3 regions of the Kitasatospora sp. NPDC088346 genome follow, and region 3 is predicted to be linked to each of the others. Evidence: riboswitches for the same ligand, from Rfam matches in the RefSeq annotation. Region 3 holds a riboswitch; each other region holds the start of a gene.
The links. A riboswitch is a leader RNA that binds a small molecule or an ion and turns the genes downstream of it on or off. The one in region 3 is predicted to bind thiamine pyrophosphate.

Region 1: it holds a riboswitch for thiamine pyrophosphate, as region 3 does, so the genes downstream of both, ACIOFR_RS18710 (purine-cytosine permease family protein) here and thiC (phosphomethylpyrimidine synthase ThiC) in region 3, are expected to answer to the same signal.
Region 2: it holds a riboswitch for thiamine pyrophosphate, as region 3 does, so the genes downstream of both, thiO (glycine oxidase ThiO) here and thiC (phosphomethylpyrimidine synthase ThiC) in region 3, are expected to answer to the same signal.

The regions. Positions count from the first base shown of each region.
Region 1 is NZ_JBIURH010000012.1:174,430-181,704, reverse strand. It holds gene ACIOFR_RS18730 (Ig-like domain-containing protein) at 1-443, shown strand, start outside; gene ACIOFR_RS18725 (histone deacetylase) at 525-1,214, opposite strand; tRNA gene ACIOFR_RS18720 (tRNA-Ser) at 1,424-1,511, opposite strand; gene ACIOFR_RS18715 (S1C family serine protease) at 1,573-3,168, opposite strand; TPP riboswitch at 3,391-3,542, shown strand; gene ACIOFR_RS18710 (purine-cytosine permease family protein) at 3,533-4,894, shown strand; gene ACIOFR_RS18705 (glycerophosphodiester phosphodiesterase) at 5,053-5,877, shown strand; gene ACIOFR_RS18700 (ATP-binding protein) at 6,145-6,684, shown strand; gene ACIOFR_RS18695 (DUF5926 family protein) at 6,800-7,275, shown strand, end outside.
Region 2 is NZ_JBIURH010000001.1:530,608-537,882, forward strand. It holds gene ACIOFR_RS02370 (thiazole synthase) at 1-587, opposite strand, end outside; gene thiS (sulfur carrier protein ThiS) at 593-802, opposite strand; gene thiO (glycine oxidase ThiO) at 799-1,971, opposite strand; TPP riboswitch at 1,940-2,052, opposite strand; gene ACIOFR_RS02385 (NAD(P)/FAD-dependent oxidoreductase) at 2,130-3,323, shown strand; gene ACIOFR_RS02390 (Rv2175c family DNA-binding protein) at 3,371-3,736, shown strand; gene thiE (thiamine phosphate synthase) at 3,733-4,383, shown strand; gene ACIOFR_RS02400 (polyprenyl synthetase family protein) at 4,430-5,536, opposite strand; gene metF (methylenetetrahydrofolate reductase [NAD(P)H]) at 5,683-6,597, shown strand; gene ACIOFR_RS02410 (hypothetical protein) at 6,697-7,275, shown strand, end outside.
Region 3 is NZ_JBIURH010000034.1:2,580-9,854, reverse strand. It holds gene ACIOFR_RS30770 (3-oxoacyl-ACP synthase III family protein) at 1-664, opposite strand, end outside; gene ACIOFR_RS30765 (VC0807 family protein) at 854-1,522, shown strand; gene ACIOFR_RS30760 (flotillin family protein) at 1,604-3,100, opposite strand; gene ACIOFR_RS30755 (hypothetical protein) at 3,281-3,487, opposite strand; TPP riboswitch at 3,582-3,717, shown strand; gene thiC (phosphomethylpyrimidine synthase ThiC) at 3,713-5,527, shown strand; gene ACIOFR_RS30745 (transposase) at 5,850-7,275, opposite strand, start outside.

The sequences.
Region 1 (7,275 bases), on a different contig from region 3:
CCCACCAGATGGTCGTCAAGAAGGCCGGCCAGCCCGACCAGCAGATCCCGATCACGGCCGGCGACAACAACAACCCCTCCTGGAACGGGACCATGGTGGTCTCGGCCATGAGCCGGATGGAGCGGATGCGCTCCGAGGGCGTCCCGGGCCTGGTGGGCGCCGGCTACGACACCGAACGGCCGCACGCCCTGCGCCTCACCAACACCGGCACCTACGTGCACGGCAACCCGCTCGCCGGCGGCGCCGTCGGCCGCGCCAACATCAGCCACGGCTGCATCGGCCTGGTCGACACCGCGGCGGGCGACCCGAACTCGACGGCCGGCCGGTACTACGCCGACAGCATGGTCGGCGACGTGGTCACCGTGCGCGGCTCGGTCCACAAGCAGGCGCTCGACCCGGCCAACGGGCTGAGCGGCTGGAACCTCGACTGGGCCACGTGGTAGCAGCCGGGTAGCAGCCACCCGGGCGGTGGCCGGCCACGGGGCACCAGCCCGGGCGGTGGCCGGACCGCCGGGCGGACGCGGTCAGTGCCCGGCCTCGCCGGCTCCCCGCAGCACCCGCTCCACCCGGCCCGGCGACCACACCCCCGCCGCCCCCGGACGGCTGCTCAGATAGGCCGCCGACCGTTCCGCGTCCCAGCCGTGGCCCTCGCGCAGCCCGGTGGCGACGGCCCGCAGGTACGGCGCCGAGGGCGCGTTCAGCTCGGCCTCGGCACTGCGCCACGGGGCGGTGAAGGTCAGTACCGGATGACCGTCCAGCACCCCGGCGCAGAGCAGCGTCTCGTACCGGCCCGGGCCCAGCCGCTCGCGTCCCTCGGCGACGACGGTGCCCAGGTCGAGGTCGGTGCCCGGCGCACGGCGCCGCTCCTGCGCGAGGACGTCGGCGAACTGCCCGGCCCGCAGCAGAAAGGCCCGGGCCGGCATCTCGCCGTCGTCGAACGGGTCGTAGAAGCCCATCCCGCCGCCCCAGACCAGCGACTCCAGCGCGAAGTGCAGCCGCCCCGGCAGCAGCACCGGCACCGCCCCGACCGGCGGCCGCCCGTCCCGGGCACCCGGCAGGGTCCGGGCCCCCTCGGCAGGACGGCCGCCCGCGAGGTAACAGGTCAGACGGGCCAGGTGCATGTTCGAGGCGTACGCCGCGTACCAGACCATCCGGGGCGCCCCGGCCGGCACCCCGGCCACCGGCCCCGGCCGCCGCACCGCACTCGACGTCATCCGCCCCGCCTCGTCCGTCACCTGTCGCCTGTCGCAGCCGGGCCGCGCCCCGGGCGCCCGATTCTCGGCGAGCGGTGCGTCAGGAACGGTACGGGCGGGGCACGTTGGGCGGGGATCCACCCGTCCGGCCGATCCCCGGGCGGCTCGTCCACGGGGCCGGAACGGCGACCGGCCCCCGACCGCTGGTGCGGATCGGGGGCCGGGTGCGGCGGAGAGCGTGGGATTCGAACCCACGGTACGGGGTCACCGCACGACAGTTTTCAAGACTGTTCCCTTAGGCCGCTCGGGCAGCTCTCCAGGCGGAGGTCAGCCTAACGGGTTCCGGGGGGTTCGGTGCACACCGTTTCGGGTGCTCGGGTCAGTTGTCGCCCTTGCGTTCACCGAGGGTGACGGTGGTCTTGGCGGCCTTGCCGTCGCGGGTGTACTCGACGTCGACCTTCTCGCCCGGCTTGTGCGTCCAGATTTCGCTGACCAGGGTCGGACCGCTGTCGATGGAGATGCCGCCGAGCTTGGTGATGACGTCGCCCGGCTTGAGGCCGGCCTGGTCGGCGGGGCCGCCGGGGGTGACGGCCGGGGTGCCCTGGACGTCCTTGGTCTGGATCTGGGCGCCGTCGCCCTTGTAGTCGTCGTTGCGCAGCACGCCGAGGATCGCGTAGACCGGGTTGCCGTCCTTGATCAGCGTCTCGGCGACCCACTTGGCCTGGTTGATCGGGATGGCGAAGCCGAGGCCGATCGAGCCGGCCCGGCCGCTGGAGCCGCCGCTGTTGGACTGGATCGCCGAGTTGATGCCGATCACCTGGCCGGAGGCGTTGAGCAGCGGCCCGCCGGAGTTGCCCGGGTTGATCGAGGCGTCGGTCTGCAGCGCGTTCATGTAGGACGCCTGGGAGCCGGTCTCGTCACCGGAGGCGACCGGGCGGTCCTTGGCGCTGATGATGCCGGTGGTGACGGTGCCCTCGAGGCCGTACGGCGCGCCGATCGCGATGGTGGCGTCGCCGATGGCGGTCTTGTCGGAGTCGCCGAGCGGCAGCGGGACGAGCTTGTCCTTCGGCGGGTTGTCGAGCTTGACCACGGCCACGTCGTAGCCCTGGGCCCGGCCGACCACGGAGGCGGGGTAGGAGGAGCCGTCGGAGAACTTGACCGTCAGCTTGCCGCCGCTGGCCGCCGGGGCGACCACGTGGTTGTTGGTGAGGATGTGGCCCTCGGTGTCGAAGACGAAACCGGTGCCCGTCCCCGACTCGCTGGAGCCCTGGGCCTTGATGGTGACGGTGCTGGGCAGTGCCTTGGCGGCGATGCCGGCGACCGACTCGGGGGCCCGGTCCAGGGCCTTCTGGTTGTCGCCGACCGTCACGGTGGTGCTGGTGCGGCTGGTGGAGCCGGCGAACCCGTCCTTGCCGTCGGTCAGCGAGACGCCGATCGCGCCGCCGGCCAGGCCGGCCAGCACGGCGACGGCCGCGACCACGGCGATCAGGCCGCCGCGCCGGCGACGCGGGCCGGGCGGCGGGACGGCCGGCGTGCCCCACTCGACGGGGTGGCCGGGACCGCCCGTACCGCCGGGCGGGGTGCCCCAGCCGCCGAGCGGGTGCCCGGCGCCGAACGGGTGGTGCGGCTCGCCCGCGGGCGGCTGCGGCGCGGCCTGCGGGTGCCCGGCCGCCGGGGAGGCGTACGGGTTGGGGTCGCCCTGCGGCGCGCCCTCGGCGAGCACGGGCACCGGCGCGGCCGGAGCGGCGGGTGCCGGAGCGGCGAACCCGGCGGGCGCGGCCGGCGGCGGTGCGTCCAGGTAGCCGGGCGCGGGGGCGGGGGCCGGCGCGGCGGGCAGCACCGGCGGCGGTGCGTCGATGTACCCGGGGGCGGCCGGGGCGGTCTCGGCCGGCTTCGACAGAGCACCCGCCTCTGGAACGCCGGAGGACTGACCCTCCTGCGCCCCGGTGGACCCACTCTCGTGCTCGGTGCTCACGGACGACCTCCATAGCTGACAGGACCTTGGCCATAGTTTTTCGCACGACCGATTCAGTTGCCGTAAGCAGCCCCCTGAAGAAGTCATGAGAATGCTTAGGCGCTCCCGACAACCGGGCCCGGCGGGGCCGTCCGGCCGCGCTGCGGAGAAGTCCCGCGATGCGGACGGCACCCCGCCCGGCCTTGGCGTTCGACGCCGATCCCGTTAGCCTGGCGCTCCAAACTGAAACGACGCGGGAGCTTGGACCAACCAGGCTGAGAGTGCGCTGTTCGACCGTACGCCATGGGTACCACGGCATGGACGGTCGAGGGGACGCAGACCGCCGGAACCTGTCCGGGTAATGCCGGCGTAGGGAGTATCGGCCATGACGGCTGTTTCGCCTTCCCCTGCCTCGACGTCCGCCACCGCCGTGGCCGAGCGTCCCGAGGCGCCCCTGGTGCTCGACACCGAACCTCCGAGAACCCTGGACTTCCGTGCGCAGTTCGCGCTCTGGGCCAACCTCGGGATCAGCCTGATCGGCTTCTCCAGCGCCGCCACGGTGCTCGGGACGGCGGGCGCCGAGCTCTCCTTCGCCGCCGCGGTGACCGCGATCGTGGTCGGCACCGTGATCGGGACCGCGATGCTCGGCGTGGCCGCGCTGATCGGCGCCCGGACCGGCGCACCGGCGATGGCCGTGCTGCGCGGGCTGTTCGGGACGCGACTGTCGTACCTGCCGACCGTGCTGAACATCGCGCAGTGCATCGGCTGGGGCGTGTTCGAGCTGATCGTGATCGCGGGCGGCGCCCAGAACGTGGCCGGGACGCAGGGCTGGCGCTGGCTGTTCGTGCTGCTCGCCGGCGCGCTGACGACGGTGCTGACGATCTGGCCGCTGGGCTCGATCGCGGTGCTGCGCAAGTACGTGGCGATCGCGGTGGGCGTCGCGATGGTCTACTTCACCGTGCAGTTGGGCCGGCAGGGCTTCCCCGACCCGGGCGCGGGCAACTGGGACGGCTTCCTGACCGCGACGGACGCGGTGATCGCGGTGTCCATCTCGTTCGTCCCCCTGGCCGCGGACTACACCCGGCACTCGCGGACCCCGGGCGCCTCGTTCTGGGGCACCTTCTCCGGCTACACGGTGGCCCAGGTCTGGTGCTACGTGCTGGGCCTGATCGCCCTGCTCCAGCAGGACGGCGACAGCGCGAAGATCTTCGACTCGTTCACCGGGGTGACGGCGGGCTGGGTGTTCCTGCTGGTCCTGGTCCTGCGGGAGACCGACCAGTCGTTCGCGAACGTGTACTCGACGGCCATGTCGGTGCAGAACCTCTTCCCTCGGATCGACCGCCGGGTGCTGACCGTCGGCATCGGCACCCTGGTGACCGGCCTCGCCCTGTGGATCCACGAGCTCAGCGAGGGCTACACCAACTTCCTCTACCTGATCGGCGCGGTGTTCGTGCCGCTCTTCGCGGTGCTCGCGGTCGACTACTTCTTCGGCGCCGGCCGCGGCGGCTGGAACCTGGAGCAGGACGCCCCGGCCCGGCCGCTGATGCTGCTGCCGTGGGCGGTGGGCTTCGCCACCTACCAGTTCATCGCGCCGACCCCGGTGGCCGGCTGGTGGACCGGCTTCTGGCAGGACCTGCAGTCAGCGGTGGGCTTCGAGGCGCAGCCGTGGACCTCGGCCTCGCTGTTCGCGTTCCTGGCCGCCGCGCTGGCCACCTGGGCGACCACGCTGGTCCGCCGGCCGGTCTGAGGCCGGCAACGGTCGGCGGCCTCCACGGGGTCGCCGCAACCGGGGTAGCCGTCACCGGTCCGGGACCGCCACCGAGCCGCCGTCACCGGGGACCTGTTCACCGCACGTTCCCCGTGGCGGTGGCTTTCGGCCATTGTGGCCCGCGTAGGGTGATCGTCGTGGACACCCAGCCCCTCGACTCCGCCGCGGCCTCCGCCGGCCCGCCCGACCGCACCTCCGTCCGGGTGATCGCCCACCGCGGTTCGTCCGCGGCGCTGCCCGAGCACACCGAGGAGGCCTACCGGCGGGCGATCGAGGAGGGCGCGGACGGGCTGGAGTGCGACGTCCGGCTGACCTCCGACGGCGAGCTGGTCTGCGTCCACGACCGGACGGTGCGGCGCACCTCGAACGGCAGCGGCACGGTGTCGGCGATGACGCTCGCCCAGCTCGGCGAGCTGGACTTCGGCTCCTGGAAGTCGCCGCAGGACCCGAGGCCCGCCTCCGTGCTGACGCTGGACCGGCTGCTGGAGCTGGTGGCCGACAGCGGTCGCCGGATCGAGCTGGCGATCGAGACCAAGCACCCGACCCGGTACGCCGGGCGGGTGGAGGCCGAACTGCTGCGGACGCTGGACCGCTTCGGCCTGCTGCCTAACGGGTCGGCCGACCCCGCCGGGTCCACGGTGCGGATCATGAGCTTCTCGGAACTGGCGCTGCACCGGGTCCGCCGGGCGGCGCCGGCCGTGCCGACGGTGTACCTGCTGGAGCGGCGGCTGCCGCTGCTGGGGCGGATCGGCTCGTTGCCCGGCGGGGCCCGGATCGCGGGGCCCGGGATCGACCTGGTGCGGCGCGACCCCGGTCTGGTGACGGCGCTGCGGCGGGCCGGGCACCGGGTGCACGTGTGGACGGTGGACGAGCCCGCCGACGTCGAGCTGTGCGTGCGGCTCGGGGTGGAGGCGCTGATCACCAACCGGCCGCGCCAGGTGCTGGAGCAGCTGGGTCGCTAGGGCCTGTCCTGGGGGCGCGGTTGACCCGGCCGCGCGCCGTTCTCGGGACCCTGTGGGCGCATTGGGGCGCACAGGGGGCGCGAAGTGTGGAAAGGGGTGTAATTCCTCCTCTCCCACAACACAACGTGAGCATCTAATCACCTTTCGAGCACCGTGAGTTGCGAGCCCGGAAATGGCCGTCAGGGATCGGTGAACGGTCGTTTCCGACGCATTCCCAGGGGGCATCCATCCCTCGGCAGAAGCGAAGGAGGTCCGGGGGTGGCGTTGATGGTGGCGCGTTCTGTGCCTGAGAAGGCCGAGCCGGCTTCATCGACCCTGGCAGTGCCGCACGGTCCGGCGAGCGTGGGCGTGGCGCGACGGCGGTTGCGGCGCGATCTGGGCGATCGGGAGATACCGGATTCGGTGATTGACGATGCTGTGCTGATCCTGTCGGAACTGCTCAGCAATTCCTGCCGGTATGCCCGGCCGCTCGTCCGGCTCGCCGAACCGGAGCAGGACGGGGACGCGGGCGCGGTACTGGTCCGCTGGCAGACCCACGGCGACGGCCTGCTCACCCTGGAGGTGACGGACGGCGGCGCGGCCACCAGGCCCCTGCCCGCCCGGCCGTCCGTGACGGCCCGGGGCGGTCGCGGCCTGAACATCGTGGGCGAGCTGGCCAGCGACTGGGGGGTGCGGCACGCACCCGGCCGGGTGACGGTCTGGGCCGAGCTGCCCGCCGACGGCCGGCGCCCGGCGGCCAACCCGGCCGGACGGCCGGACGGTCCGGGGCGGCCGGACAGCGCGGGGCGGCAGGTCCGCAGCGCCTGAGCGGGCTGCGCGGGCCCGGGCGCGGGGCCCGCCGGACGCCGTACGCGGGGGAAGGCCCGGAATTCTCAGTAGGCTGCCCGGAGCAAGACGTCGCCGTCACCGGGAGAGCCGCACCATGGCCAAGAAGGCCGCCAAGAAGTCGCCCCAGCGCAGCCAGTCCACCACCGTGACCGCGGGCGAGGTCCCGGTCGTCGGCGCGCGCGAGATGTGCCCGTGCGGCTCGGGCCGCCGCTACAAGGCCTGTCACGGCCGGGAGGCCGCACACGCGGTGCAGGAGCTGGTGCACCGCCCGTTCGAGGGCCTGCCGGGCGAGGCCGACTGGGTGGCGCTGCGCGAGCTGGTGCCCGCCGCCACCGTGCCGCTGACGCTGGCCGCCGGGGTGGCCGAGCAGGCCGAGGGCGAGGTGCCCTCGGTGACGCTGGCGACCGTGCTGCCGCTGGCCTGGCCGGCCCTGCGCCGCCCGGACGGCTCGATCCTGCTGGGCCTGCAGACCCAGTCCTCCTCCGGCGACCTGAGCCGGGACCTGGCGGACGCGCTGGAGCTCGCGCTGACCACCCCGCCCGGCAGCCCGGTGCCGTCCCGCCGGACCGT
Region 2 (7,275 bases), on a different contig from region 3:
ACGCCGGCGCTCTCGACGATCAACTGGAAGTTGTGCGGGTTGCGGATGCCCAGGCCGGAGCCGATCGGCGAGCCCAGCGGCATGATCGCGGCGCAGCCGACGTCCTCCAGCTTGCGGGCCAGCACCGGGTCGTCGTTGGTGTACGGGAGCACCGTGAAGCCGTCGTCGACCAGGGTCTCGGCGGCGTCCAGCAGCTCGATCGGGTCGGGCAGCAGGGTGCGCTCGTCGGCGATCACCTCCAGCTTCACCCAGTCGGTGCCGAGCGCCTCGCGGGCGAGCCGGGCGGTCAGCACGGCCTCCCCGGCGGTGAAGCAGCCGGCCGTGTTGGGCAGCACCCGGATGCCGTTGCGGGTGAGCACGTCGAGCACCGAGCCCCGGGTGCCGGGGTCGACCCGGCGCATGGCCACGGTGGTCAGCTCGGTGCCGGAGACCAGCAGGGCCTGCTCCAGCACCTCCAGGCTCGGGGCGCCGCCGGTGCCCATGATCAACCGGGAGGAGAAGGTCGTCCCGGCGATGGTGAGGGTGTCCGCGTCCGTGTCCGGCGCGGGGCCGGTGCCGGTGTCCGGTGCGAGGCGGGTGTCGGTCATCGCGCTCAGCCCCCCTGGACCGCGGTGAGGATCTCCACCCGGTCGCCGGCGCTGAGCACCGTCTCGCCCCAGGAACCGCGCGGCACCACGGCCTCGTTGAGCGCCGCCGCCACGCCCGAGGGCGCCTTGCTCAGCTGCGCCACCACCTCGGCCAGCGTGGTCGCGGCGGGCAGCTCGCGGGGCTCGCCGTTGACGGTGAGCGGGATCTGGTTCATGACGTGACCTCTGCGGTGAAGCGGCTGGGGGAGAAGGGGGCGGCGAGCCCGGGCACGGTCCCGGTCGCCAGGTGGTCGGCGATCAGGTCGGCGGTGACCGGGGTGAGCAGGACGCCGTTGCGGTAGTGGCCGGTCGCCGCGGTGAGGCCGGGCAGCGCGGTCGGGCCGAGCAGCGGGGCGTTGTCCGGGGAGCCGGGCCGCAGCCCGGCGCCGGTCTCCACCAGCGGCAGCTCGGTGATGCCGGGGATCAGCTCGTGCGCGTCGCGCAGCAGCTCGTACACCCCGCCCGCGGTGACGGTGGTGTCGTGGCCCAGCTCCTCGCTGGTCGCCCCGATCACCAGCTCGCCGTCGGCCCGCGGCACCAGGTAGATGTGCTGCCCGCGCACCACCGCCCGCACGTTGCGGGACAGGAACGGCGCGTACGCCGGCGGGATCCGCAGCCGCAGCACCTGGCCCTTGACCGGGCGGACGGCCGGCAGCACGCCGTCCGGCAGGCCGGGCAGCAGGTGGCTGCGGCAGCCGGCGGCCAGCACCAGCTGCCCGGCGGTCAGCCGGGTGCCGTCGGCCAGCCGGACGCCGGTGGCCCGGCCGTCCGTGACCAGCAGCTCGGCGGCCTCGGCACGGTGCAGGACGACGCCCTCGCGGGCGCAGGCGGCGAGCAGGGCCCGCGACAGCCGCCGCCCGTCCACCTGGTGATCGCCCGTCACCTGGAGGCCGCCGCGCACGCCGGGGGCCAGCATCGGTTCCAGCCGGCGGCACTCGCGGCCGGTCAGCCAGTGCGACTCCAGGCCGAGCCGCTGGTGGAAGGCGAGCAGCTCGCGCAGCTCCGCCCGGTCGTCGGAGTCCAGCGCCACCGCCAGCGTGCCGGTCTGCCGGTACCCGGTGTCCAGGCCGGTGGACTCGGTGAGTTCGGCCGCGAACGCGGCGTACCGCTCGTTGGAGGCCATGCCCAGGCGCAGCAGCGGCTCCTCGCCGTACTGGAGCTCCGTGACGGGGGCCAGCATCCCGGCCGCGACCTGGGCCGCGCCGCCGCCCGGGGCCGGGTCGAGCACGGTGACCGCGAGACCGCGCTGCGCGGTGCGCCAGGCGACGCCGAGGCCGATGATGCCGCCGCCGACGACCAGGACGTCAGGTGTCCGTGCCAAAGTCGATACTCCCTTCGCCGGCATGACCCGGATCAGGTTCGGACGGTCGCGGGCCGCCTCAGCCCGCCTCTCAGCCCGGTGCGCCGGGCTCCCGTGTGTGGTGTCCGTCCACCATAACGCCGGGCGCGGCCCGGCCCGAAGGCGCGTACACGGCGTGGACGCGCGGTCGCTACGCTGGCCCGGTGGTCGAACTGAAGCGAACCGGACGGGTGGTCGTGGTCGGGGCCGGCATGGCGGGCGCGCAGGCCGCGCTGGGCCTGCGCCGCGGGGGCTGGGAGGGCCGGATCTCGTTGCTCGGCGACGAGCCGCACCGCCCGTACGACCGGCCGCCGCTGTCCAAGAACGTGCTGCTCGGCAAGGCCGACGACACCACCTTCGAGATCGACTGGGACCACCTCGGCGTCGAGCTGCTCCCCGGACGCCGGGCCCTCGCCGTGACCCCCGGGGTGCTGCGCACCGACGGCGGCGACCTCCCGTACGAGGCGCTGGTGGTCGCCACCGGCGCCGCGCCGCGGCCACTGCCCGGGGCGCCCGGCGCCCGCCTGCTGCGCACCGTCGACGACGCGCTGGCGCTGCGCGAACGGCTGCGCCCCGGCGTGCGGCTGGTGCTGGTCGGAGCCGGCTGGATCGGTGCGGAGACCGCCACGGTGGCCCGGCAGCTGGGCTGCGAGGTGACGGTGGTCGAGGCCGGGCCGGCGCCGCTGCCCGGTGCGCTGCCCGAGCCGCTCGGCGAGGCGATGGCCGGCTGGTACGCCGCCGCCGGGGTGGCGCTGCGCTGCGGCACCGGGGTGCTGGCCGCCGAGCCCGGCGCCGTGGTGCTCACCGACGGCACTCGGCTGCCCGCCGACGAGGTGCTGGTGGGGATCGGCGCCCGGCCCGCCACCGGCTGGCTGGAGGGCTCCGGCGTGGAGCTGGACGCGGCCGGGTCGGTCCTGGTGGACGAGCGGCTGCGCACCTCCGCCCCCGGCGTGTGGGCGGCGGGGGACTGCGTCTCCTACCCCTCGGCCCGCTCGGGCACCCGGCTGGCCGTCCAGCACTGGGACCACGCGTTGCAGTCCGGTACGGCGGCGGCCGCCTCGATCCTGGGCGCGGACGCGCCGTACGACCCGGTGCCGTACTTCTGGTCCGAGCAGTTCGGACGGATGGTGCAGTACGCGGGCCGGCACGCCGGAGCGGACGAGCTGCTCCACCGCGGTTCGCCCGATGAGCCGTCCTGGACGGTGCTGTGGCTGCGTCAGGGCGCCCTGGTCGCGGCCCTGTCGGTGGACCGGCCGCGCGACCTCAACCAGGCGCGGCGGCTGATCGACCGGGCTGCGGTGCTGGACCGGGCGCTCGCCGCCGATCCGGCCGTCCAGCTCAAGGCGGCGGTGGCCTGACCGGACGGCAGGTGCGCGGGGGTCGCCGGAGGTGGCAGTCTGGGGGCGTGAGCAAGATTGATCCCAAGATTGATGCCCTTGTCCCTGCGTGGCTCTACCTGCCCGACATCTCGGAGCTGTGGGGTGTGCAGATCACCGAGGTCCGGGACCAGGTGAGGAACCGGACCCTGCTGGCCGTCCGCCGCGGCGAGAACAACTCGCTCCAGGTGCCCGCCGCCTTCATCGAGCCGGACGGACCGGTCAAGCACCTGGTCGGCACCCTCACGGTGCTGCGCGACTGCGGGCTCGACGACGAGGAGATCCTCGAGTGGATGTTCACCGAGGACCCGTCGCTCCCCGGCAGCCCGATCCAGGCGCTGCGGGAGAACCGGGGCACCGAGGTGAAGCGCCGCGCCCAGGCCATGCTGCTGTGACGGTCGACGCCCGGGCCGCGTTGGAGGACGCCCGGCTGTACCTGTGCACCGACGCCCGCCGGGAGCAGGGCGACCTGCCCGAGTTCCTGGACGCGGTGCTGGCCGGCGGCGTGGACGTCGTCCAGCTGCGGGACAAGGGGCTGGAGGCCAGACAGGAGCTGGAGTACCTGGAGGTCTTCGCCGACGCCGCCCGCCGGCACGGCAAGCTCTTCGCGGTCAACGACCGGGCCGACGTGGCCCACGCGGCCGGTCCCCAGGTGCTGCACCTGGGGCAGGACGACCTGCCCGTCCCGGCCGCCCGCGCGGTCCTCGGCCCGGACGTGCTGATCGGCCGGTCCTGCCACGCCGAGTCCGAGGTGGACACCGCGCTGGTCGAGCCGGGGGTGGACTACTTCTGCACCGGGCCGGTCTGGCCCACCCCGACCAAGCCCGGCCGGCACGCGCCCGGCCTCGGCCTGGTGTCGTACGCCGCGGGGCGGCCGACCGACCGGCCGTGGTTCGCGATCGGCGGCATCGACCTGGGCAACCTGGACCAGGTGCTGGCGGCGGGCGCCCGACGGGTGGTCGTGGTCCGCGCCGTCACGGCGGCCGAGGACCCGGGTGCGGCGGCGGCCGAGCTGGCCCGCCGGATCCGCGCGGCCGTCTGACCGCCTCCCGGGTGCGGGCGCCCCGGCCCGGGGCGCCCGCGCGGGCTCAGTGGCTGCGGACGGTGGCCGCCTCGGCGAGGGCCCGCAGCACCCGGCGGGCCGGGCCGGCGCTGAGCGGGGCGGTCTCCAGTGCGGCCATCGAGTCCCGCATCAGCGTGTCGATCCGCTGCTCCACCAGGTCCGCGGCGCCGCTGCGCTCGACCAGCGAGCGCAGCACCGGGACCTCGTCGGCGGTCAGGTCGGGCGCGCCGAGCCGCTCGTCCAGGTGCCGGGCGTCGGCGGGCGACAGACCGCGCATGGCGTGCGCGACCAGCAGGGTCCGCTTGCCCTCGCGCAGGTCGTCACCGGCCGGCTTGCCGGTGACGGACGGGTCGCCGAAGACGCCGAGCAGGTCGTCCCGCAGCTGGAACGCCTCGCCGAGCGGAAGGCCGAAGGCCGCGTAGGCGGCGACCAGTTCGGGACCGGCCCCGGCCAGCACGGCGCCCACCTGGAGCGGGCGCTCGATGGTGTACTTCGCGGACTTGTAGTGCAGCACGGTCTGGGCGCGGTCCAGCGCTCCGGCGTCGGCGGAGTCCCCGGCGACCGGCTCCAGCACGTCGAGGTACTGGCCGAGCATGACCTCGGTGCGCATCAGGTCGAACGACGGCTTGGCCGCCCGGACGGCGGCGGGGTCGAGCCCGCAGTCGTTGAACAGCTCGTCGCACCAGATCAGCAGCAGGTCACCGAGCAGGACGGCGGCCGAGGCCCCGTACTGTTCGCGGTCGCCGCGCCAGCCGCTGGTGCGGTGCAGGGCCTCGAAGCGGCGGTGGACGGAGGGCAGGCCGCGGCGGGTGTCGCTGCGGTCCATCAGGTCGTCGTGGACCAGGGCGCTCGCCTGGAGCAGTTCGAGTGCGGCCGCCGCCCGGGTGATTCCCGGGGCATCGGCATGGCCGCCGGCGCCGCGCCAGCCCCAGTAGCAGAAGGCGGGACGCAGCCGCTTGCCGCCGTCCAGCAGGAAGTCGCGCAGGGCGTCGGAGACCGGACCGAGCTGCGGGGAGATGCCGGCGAGCAGGGCCGTGCGGCCGTCCATGAACTCGGCGAGGGCCGCGTTGACGCGTTCGCGCACGGCTTCCGCGTCGATGGGGTGGGTGGGCAGACCGGTGGGCGAACGCACGGGAGACTCCGGATCGATTGGCTGACAATCAGACTATCGGGGTGTTTGGAAGGCTTCTCACCGCCACGGATCGGACGTCTCGACAGGTGTCTCACTTGGTGGACCACGTTTGGTTGCGATCTCCGGATCCCGGCTAACCTGCGAGCATGGCACTCGGGATTCCCTCCACCAGAACCGACCGTGCGCAGACCGTGCGCGATCTGCTGGCGGCAGGTGACCGCTCGTTCTCCTTCGAGTTCATGCCGCCCCGCAGCGAGGCCGCCGAGCGCCGCCTCTGGGACGCGATCCGCCGGGTCGAGTCGCTGGACCCCAACTTCGTCTGCATGACCTACGGCGCGGGCGGCTCCTCGCGCGGCCGCACCGTCAACCTGGTCGGCCGGATCGCCACCGAGACCACTCTGACCCCGGTCGCCCACCTCACCGCCGTGGACCACTCGATCGCCGAGCTCCGCAACATCATCGGCCAGTACGCCGACCAAGGCGTGCGCAACGTCCTCGCGGTGCGCGGCGACCCGCCCGGCGACCCGATGGGCGAGTGGGTCCGCCACCCGGACGGCGTCACCTACGCCTACGAGCTGGTCGAGCTGATCCGCAGCATCGGGGACTTCTGCGTCGGCGTCGCCGCCTTCCCGCAGATGCACCCGCGGTCCGCCGACTGGGACGAGGACATCAGGCACTTCGTCGCCAAGTGCCGGGCCGGCGCCGACTACGCGATCACCCAGATGTTCTTCGAGGTCGACGACTACCTGCGGCTGCGCGACCGGGTCGCCGCGGCCGGCTGCCCGACGCCGATCATCCCGGAGATCATGCCGGTCACCAACATCAAGCAGCTGGAGCGCTTCCCGCAGCTGTCCGGCTCGGCGTTCCCGGTCGAGCTGGAGCGCCGCTTCCGCGCCGCGGCCGAGGACCCGGAGGCCGTGCGGGCGATCGGCATCGAGCACGCCACCGCGATGTCCGAGCGGCTGCTCGCCGAGGGGGCGCCCGGGCTGCACTTCATCACCCTGAACCACTCCACCTCCACGCTGGAGATCTACCAGAACCTCGGTCTCCACCAGCGCTGACGGACGGCCGCGGGCGGGCCCGTCCGGGATGTGGGGCCCGGCGCCGGGAACCGGTACAGTCGCCCGCAACCGCGCGGTACGCGACTGGAGGTAGCGGGGATGGGCATCGGACACCTGCTGCTGTACGTCGCGTTGGCGGTGGTCGCGCTCTGGCTGGTGGCCGAGCTGCTGCTGCAGAACCGGGCACCGCTGCACTGGCGGGCGCTCGCGCTCGCCGGCTTCCTGGGCGTGGTCGCCGGGATGCGGCTCCAGTCGGTGCTGGTGATAGGGGCCGGCGCGGCCGCCTTCGCCGCCGGCCAGACCTTCGTCACGCTGGCCGTCAAGCGCGGTCGGCCGGCCGGCTGGTCGCTGCGCCGCCCGGACGGCTCGCTGCCCGGCCCGCTGGCCAGGGTCCCGCTGCTCGCCGCCGCCACCGGCGGGGTGGCCGCGGTCGCCGCGGCCGAGACCGTGGCACCGGTCGGCGAGGTCGGACCGGTCGAGCCCGAGGACGGCCCGGCCCCCTTCGCCTACGAGCAGTTCCAGGAGCTCGGCCCCGACGACGGCGTCTACGCCGAGGAGCCCGCCGGGTACCAGCAGGCCCAGCCCGAGCAGCAGCCGTACTACCAGGACGGGTACCAGCAGGCCGGTTACGCCGACCAGCAGTGGCAGCAGCAGCCCGCCGTCGCGTACGACCAGTCG
Region 3 (7,275 bases):
ACTGGTCCCCGCGCGGATGCCGCGAGCCGCCGCCCGGGATGCCGCCGACCTCCCAGTGCTCGGAGGCGGTCTCGGTCTCGACGTCCAGGATGCCGCCGCGCCGCACCGGCTCCACGACCACGGCCGCACCCGCGTCGCCGAAGGTGTAGCCGGCGAAGCCCGCGCGGAACTCGGCCAGGCCGCCCGGGTCGCGCCGCATCGCCCGGCTGGGCGTCTCGCCGGTCACCACGAGGGCCCGGCGGGCCCGGCCGGCCAGGATCATCGCGCGGGCGGTGTCGATGCCGTTCAGGAAGCTGTTGCAGGCGTTGGAGACGTCGAACGCGTGTGCCCGGGAGCCGAGTTCGGCCTGCACCAGGTGGGCCGTGGCGGGCTCGCAGACGTCCCGGGTGGCCGAGGCGAACAGCAGCAGGTCGACGTCCAGTGGGTCGAGCCCCGCGCCGGCCAGCGCCCGGCGGGCCGCGCCCAGGGCCAGCGTGGAGGCGTACTCGCCGTCGGCGGCGAACCGCCGGGTCCGGATGCCGGTGGCCTTCTCGAACATCCCGTCCGGCAGCTGGAGGCCGCTGCCGCCCGCCACCTCGTCCTGGAGCTGCTGCGAGGTCAGCACCCGTTCGGGCAGGCACGCGCCCACGGCAGTGATGCCGACCCGCGGTATGTGGAGGTCCATGGCCGACATCCTGGCCGGTCACGGCGGTGGCGGACCTGAGTACCCGTACTCATCAGTGACGGGCGACCGACCCCGGTCATGACATCCGTCATGCGCTTTCCCGCACAGTCGACACTGCCGCAGGACCCCGGCCGGAAACGAGACTTGAGACATCGCAGAGAGCGACCGGGACGAACGGGGAACGGGACCATGGCCACCATCACCACCAGCGCGAAGACCGAGCAGAACACCTCCGGCGCGGCCGCCGCCCTCCGGCCGCTGGCCGTCGACGTGGCGGTGCCGCTCGGCGTCTACTACGCGGCGCACTCGCTGTTCGGCCTGGGGCTGGTCGCCTCGCTGACCGTCTCCAGCGCCGTCCCGGTCGTGCGCACCGTCGCCGGGCTGCTCCGGGACCGTTCGGTCAACAGCCTGGCCCTGGTGATGCTGGTGGTGAACGTGGCCGGCATCGCGCTGTCCGCCGTCGCCGGCGACCCGCGGCTGATGGTCGCCAAGGACGGCGCGATCAGCAGCGTGATCGGCGGCTCGATGATCGTCACCGCGCTGCTCGGCCGCCCGTTGATGACGGCCGGCCTGCGGCCCTTCCTGGTCAAGGGCGACGCCGCCCGGTCCGCCGCCTGGGACCGGCTGATGGCCGGCTCGGCCGCTTTCCGCCGCGACGAGCGCAACTTCTCGCTGGCCTGGGGCGCCGTGCTGGTCACCGAGTGCGCGGCCAAGGTGGTGCTGGCCTACACCGTGCCGGTGGAGACCATGGTCTGGCTGGGCACCGTCCTGCTGGTCGCGGCGATCGGCCTCGGTGTCCTGGTCGGCAACGTCTTCGCGGAGCGGATGGCCGAGCGGGTCACCGCCGAGACCGTCTGACCGCCTCGCCCGGCCCGCCCAGCCGGCCGGCCCGCCCCGCGCCGCGCCCGCCCGTCACCCCGACGGGCGGGCGCTCCCGCGTCAGGCCTCCTGCACCGGGATCGGCAGGCTGACCGGCTTACCGTCGGCCGGCTTCCCGGCGGCGGGCTTCCCGTCGGTCGGCTGCCGGCCGTCGGCCGGGGCCTTGGGCGCGTTCATGGCGCCCAGCAGCTGCCGGGCCAGGCCCAGCCCGGTGCCGCCCATGGTCAGCGCCTTGGCGAACATGTCCGACATCCCGTCCGCGCCGTTCAGCAGCACCATGTGCTCGACGTTGCCGAAGGCCTCCGCGCCGGCCCGTACGATCTCCGGCCAGTTCTCGGCCAACTGCTGCGCCACGACGGCTTCCTGGTTCTCCGCGAGGGCCGCCGCCCGGGCCTTGATGGCCTCCGCCTCGGCCAGACCGAGGGCCCGGGCCGCCTCCGCCTGCGCCAGGCCCCTCGCCTCCGCGGAGGCCGCCTCCGCCAGGCCGGTCGCCTTGGTCGCCTCGGCCGCCGCCAGACCGCGGGCCCTGGTCGCCTCGGCCTCCGCGGTGGCCGCCACCTTCACCCGGTTCGCCTCGGCGCCCGCCTTCAGCTCGGTCTCCCGCGCCAGGGCCTCGGCCGCCGAGATCCGGGCGTCACGGTCCGCCTCGGCCTTCGTCCTGGTCTCGTACGCACGGGCGTCGGCCGGCTTGCGGACGTCCGCCTGCAGCTGCTGCTCCTTGCGGTGCGCCTCCAGCTCGGCGACCTTGGTCTCCTGGACCACGACCTCCTGCCGGGCGGCGGCCTGCGCCAGCGGTCCCGCCTGCATCGCCCGGGCCGTCGCGGTCTCCATCTCGGCCTGGTAACCGGCTTGCTGGATACCGGAGTTGCGGGTCGCCTCGGCCTTGCGGGCGAACGCCTCCTGCTCCGCCTCGGTGGCCCGGCGGTCCGCCTCGGCGGCCGCGATCCGGGCGTCCCGCTGGACGGCGGCCGCGTGCGGGGCGGCCAGGTTGGTGATGTACCCGGTCGGGTCCAGGATCTCCTGGATCTGCAGCGAGTCGATGATCAGGCCGAGCTTCTCCATCTCGGAACCGGACGCGGCCCTGGTCTCCCCGGTCAGCCGCTCCCGGTCCCGGATCATGTCCTCCACGGTCAACCCGCCGACGATCGACCGCAGATGGCCCGCGAACACGTTGTGCACCCGCTGGCCCATCATCTTCTGCTGGTCCAGGAAACGCCGGGCGGCATTGGCGATCGACACCGTGTCGTCGCCCACCTTGAAGATCACAACACCCTTGACGTGCACCGGAATACCCTGCGACGTCACGCACTCGACGTCCAGCTCGGCCTCGTTCAGATCCAGCGACAGCTTGCGCACCACCTGCACGCCCGGCACCACGAAGGTGCCCCGGCCGGTGACGATCCGGAATCCCAGCCCGTCGGCGAGACCCTCGGTGCGGTGCGTCGAGCCCGAGATGACCAGCGCCTCGTTCGGCTCCGCCACCCGCCACATCAGTTTGAACAGCACGATCAGAACGACGATGGAGGCCGCCACGGCCCCCGCGATGCCGATGAGCATCGGCTTTCCCCCTTCGGAGCGCACCGGCTCCGTGGCTGCGCTCTGATGTGCAGGACGGCGCGGAACGCGGTGGCAGCAGCAGATTCTTCGCCTGCCGTGATCCTTTGGGAAGCCTCAGGTGTCCTGAAAGCGCATCAGGGGCGTCAAGATTGCGTCAAGACGGTCGAACGCGCCGAGGTGTCAGCCGTACGCCGGCGCGACGTAGACCGTGCGCGGCGGCTGGTACTCCAACACCACCACCCGCGTCCCCGGCGCCAACGGCTCGCCCGGTACCGCGAGGTGGGCGAGGAACGCCTCCGCCCCCTGCCGCTCGGGCACCTGGATCAGCACCTCGCCGACCAGGCCGGCCCCGACCCTGCCCGTCACCCGCCCCGTCAGCCCCACCATCCGGCCAGTCTGCCACCCGGTCCGCTGTCCGGAACCCGTCTGGACCTGGGCGGACCGGCCCGCTACGGTGTTGGACGTCTTACGCAGGCAAACCGTCTGCGGACACGGGAGCTCGGAGCACCGGGCTGAGAGGGCGCTGAACGGTCACGTCGAGGACGTGCCGACCGCTGCGCCGACCGCAGGAACCTGGACCGGATAATGCCGGCGTAGGGAGTAGAAGGTCAGATGACCGTCTTTGATGCACAGCAGAAGTCTGCCCGCGGCACGGCCGCCCCGGTCAGCAGCGCCGCCACCGGCTACCCGACCCCGGCCTGGCGCAAGGCCTACCTGGAAGGGTCCCGGCCCGACCTGCGGGTCCCGTACCGCGAGGTCCACCTCACCAACGGCCGCACCGTCCCGCTCTACGACACCTCCGGCCCGTACACCGACGCGGACTACCAGCCCGACGTGCGCCGCGGCCTGCCGGCGCTGCGCGACGCGTGGATCCGCCAGCGCGGCGACGTCGAGGAGTACGACGGCCGCGAGGCCCGCCCCGAGGACGACGGGATCAAGCACACCGCGCCGCGCGGCGGGAACCTCCGCAACCTCGACGCGGTCTTCCCCGGACGGCCGCGCCGCCCGCTGCGCGGCCGCGCCGGCGCCGCGGTCACCCAACTCGCGTACGCCAGGCAGGGCGTGATCACCCCCGAGATGGAGTTCGTGGCCCTGCGCGAGGGGCTGGAGCCGGACTTCGTGCGCGACGAGGTGGCCCGCGGCCGCGCCGTCATCCCGGTCAACGTGAACCACCCCGAGGTGGAGCCGGCCATCATCGGCACCAACTTCCTGGTGAAGATCAACGCGAACATCGGCAACTCCGCGGTCACCTCCTCCATCGAGGAGGAGGTGGAGAAGATGACCTGGGCCACCCGCTGGGGCGCCGACACCGTCATGGACCTCTCCACCGGCCGCAACATCCACACCACCCGCGAGTGGATCCTGCGCAACTCCCCCGTGCCGATCGGCACCGTGCCGCTCTACCAGGCCCTGGAGAAGGTCGACGGCAAGGCCGAGGACCTCAGCTGGGAGGTCTACCGCGACACCGTCGTCGAGCAGTGCGAGCAGGGCGTCGACTACATGACCGTCCACGCCGGCGTGCTGCTGCGGTACGTCCCGCTCACCGCCCGCCGCAAGACCGGCATCGTCTCGCGCGGCGGCTCGATCATGGCGGCCTGGTGCCTGGCGCACCACCAGGAGAACTTCCTCTACACCAACTTCGAGGAACTCTGCGACATCCTCGCCGCCTACGACGTCACCTTCTCGCTCGGCGACGGCCTGCGGCCCGGCTCCATCGCGGACGCCAACGACGACGCCCAGTTCTCCGAGCTCCAGACGCTCGGCGAGCTCGGCCGGATCGCCCGGGACCGCAACGTCCAGGTGATGATCGAGGGCCCGGGCCACGTCCCGATGAACAAGATCCGCGAGAACATGGACCTCCAGCGGGAGATCTGCGACGAGGCCCCGTTCTACACCCTCGGCCCGCTCACCACCGACGTCGCGCCCGGCTACGACCACATCACCTCGGGCATCGGCGCGGCGATGATCGCCTGGTGGGGCACCGCGATGCTCTGCTACGTCACCCCCAAGGAACACCTCGGCCTGCCCAACCGGGACGACGTGAAGACCGGCGTCATCACCTACAAGATCGCCGCCCACGCGGCGGACCTGGCCAAGGGCCACCCCGGCGCCCAGGAGTGGGACGACGCCCTCTCCGACGCCCGCTTCGAGTTCCGCTGGGAGGACCAGTTCAACCTGGCCCTCGACCCGGAGACGGCCCGCGACTTCCACGACGAGACCCTCCCCGCGGAGCCCGCCAAGACGGCGCACTTCTGCTCCATGTGCGGCCCGAAGTTCTGCTCGATGAAGATCAGCAAAAGCATCATGGACACCTACGGCGACGACATGGCCGTGGCCAGCGACGATGAGGCCGAAGCTGGCATGAAGGCCAAGTCCGAGGAGTTCGCGGCCAACGGCAACCGGGTCTACCTCCCGCTGGCTGACTAACGGCCGACCCAGAACCGCGCCGCACCGGGAGGCAGGAGGGGGTCTCCCGGCGCGGCGCTGTGCACCCGACTCGAAACGGACCCGCAGTCCGGGCACGCCACCCCCAGGATCGCGGATCGGACCCGCAGCACCACCAACTCCGCTTCTACCAGGAGCTCTTCGACCAGAACACCATCGACTCGCGGAAACCACAGGTCCCCGAACACCGCATCGGCCACAGTCGATCACGATCGCGGTCTGGGTGACCCTCCGTGGCCCTGGCACGGAAACGGAAAGGATGCTGTTGGTGATCTTCATGAGCGACGGGTTCGAGTCCCGTCGCTCAGTCGCTGGCACAGGTGCTGGAGGCGGGTGGTCTGGCCTCGTTGGGGGCCGTTGATCCGCCGTCGTCGCGGTGCTGGCTGAGGCGGATGATGTTGGTTCCGGCTGCGGTGAGAACGTGCTGGACGTGGGTCTTCGCTGTGCCGCGATAGCGGCAGTTGCGCAGGCCATGGGCGTGCACGGTCTCGGAGACAGTGGCCTCGCAGCCGGCTCTCATGGCGTATCGGTCCTGCCAGGCCCTGGTCTTCTGCTCTTTCCTGACGCGGTTTTGGATCTCCTGCAGCGGCCGTGGCAGGAGCAGGATGTGGCGGCCTTTGCCGTCGACGTTTCCGGTGCACTTCGGACGGTCGTCGCAGGCCCGGCAGACAGCACGTGGGAAAAGCACCGACAGGCGTGGCTGTCCATCGGCGAGGGTCGGTTTCCAGGGTGGGCTGGTGGCGCCGTTGGGACAAGTAAGCGTTCGTTCCTCCCAGTTGGGGTGGAAGTCCTCTTTGTCGAAGCCCGGGAGTGCCCGTGACCGGGGTGGGAGCCGGACGGGGCCGACCAGGTCGATTCCGTACTCGGTCCTGGCCCGGTGGGTGGTGGCGGGGCTGGTGTATCCGCCGTCGACCAGGTGCTCGGCCGGGGCCAGGTCGCGTGCGGCGAGGTCGCAGTGGATCCGTTCCAGGGCGTCGATGTCCTGCTCGGGTGCCGGCGTGGTGGCGACGTGCACGATCACGTTGGGCAGGCCGGTGTCGCAGGTCTCGGTCTGGTGGTCCTTGTAGCCGACCCACTCGGCCTTGCCGGGCTTGTGGCTAAAGCGGGCCTGCGGATCGTGGGGTGAGACGATCTGCACCGACGACCACGGCACCCGGGCGGAGGCGAGGTCGGGCCGACCGTCGGATGCCTCCGCGGACGTCGAGCGCCGAGGACTGTGACGTCGGCCCAGCCGGTCGCGGGTCTGCGTGGGCCCGCGCCAGCACAGACCACCGTGTTCGTCGTACCAGTACTGCTGGACCCAGACCTGCCGCATCACCTCGACCTTGGGCAGCCACCGGAGCCGGGCTGGGGTGCCAGGAGCGAGGAGGGCTTGGAACAGGCACATGCCGTCCGCACCGACCGTGAGCGCGTACTGCTTGCGCTCGCTCGTCTCCTTGGGCAGTCGGTCGTAGCGGACTGGCCCGCCGTAACGCCGGGCCCACTCGTCCGTCATCAGGGCGGATACCCAGTTCTCGTCCGCTGCGGCCAGTTCCTCCAGGGCCGCGCGCAGGGTCTCGCCGACCAGCTCGATCCGGTCCAGGCGCCGCACCGCCGCCAGGACGTGGGTGGAGTCGGTCCGCTGTCGCCCACGTCGTTTGACCAGCCCCGCCTCCGCCAGCCGTTCCACCATCACCGTCAGCAACCGGTCCGCCCGATCGCCCTCGGCCATCCGGTCACGGAACTCGCTG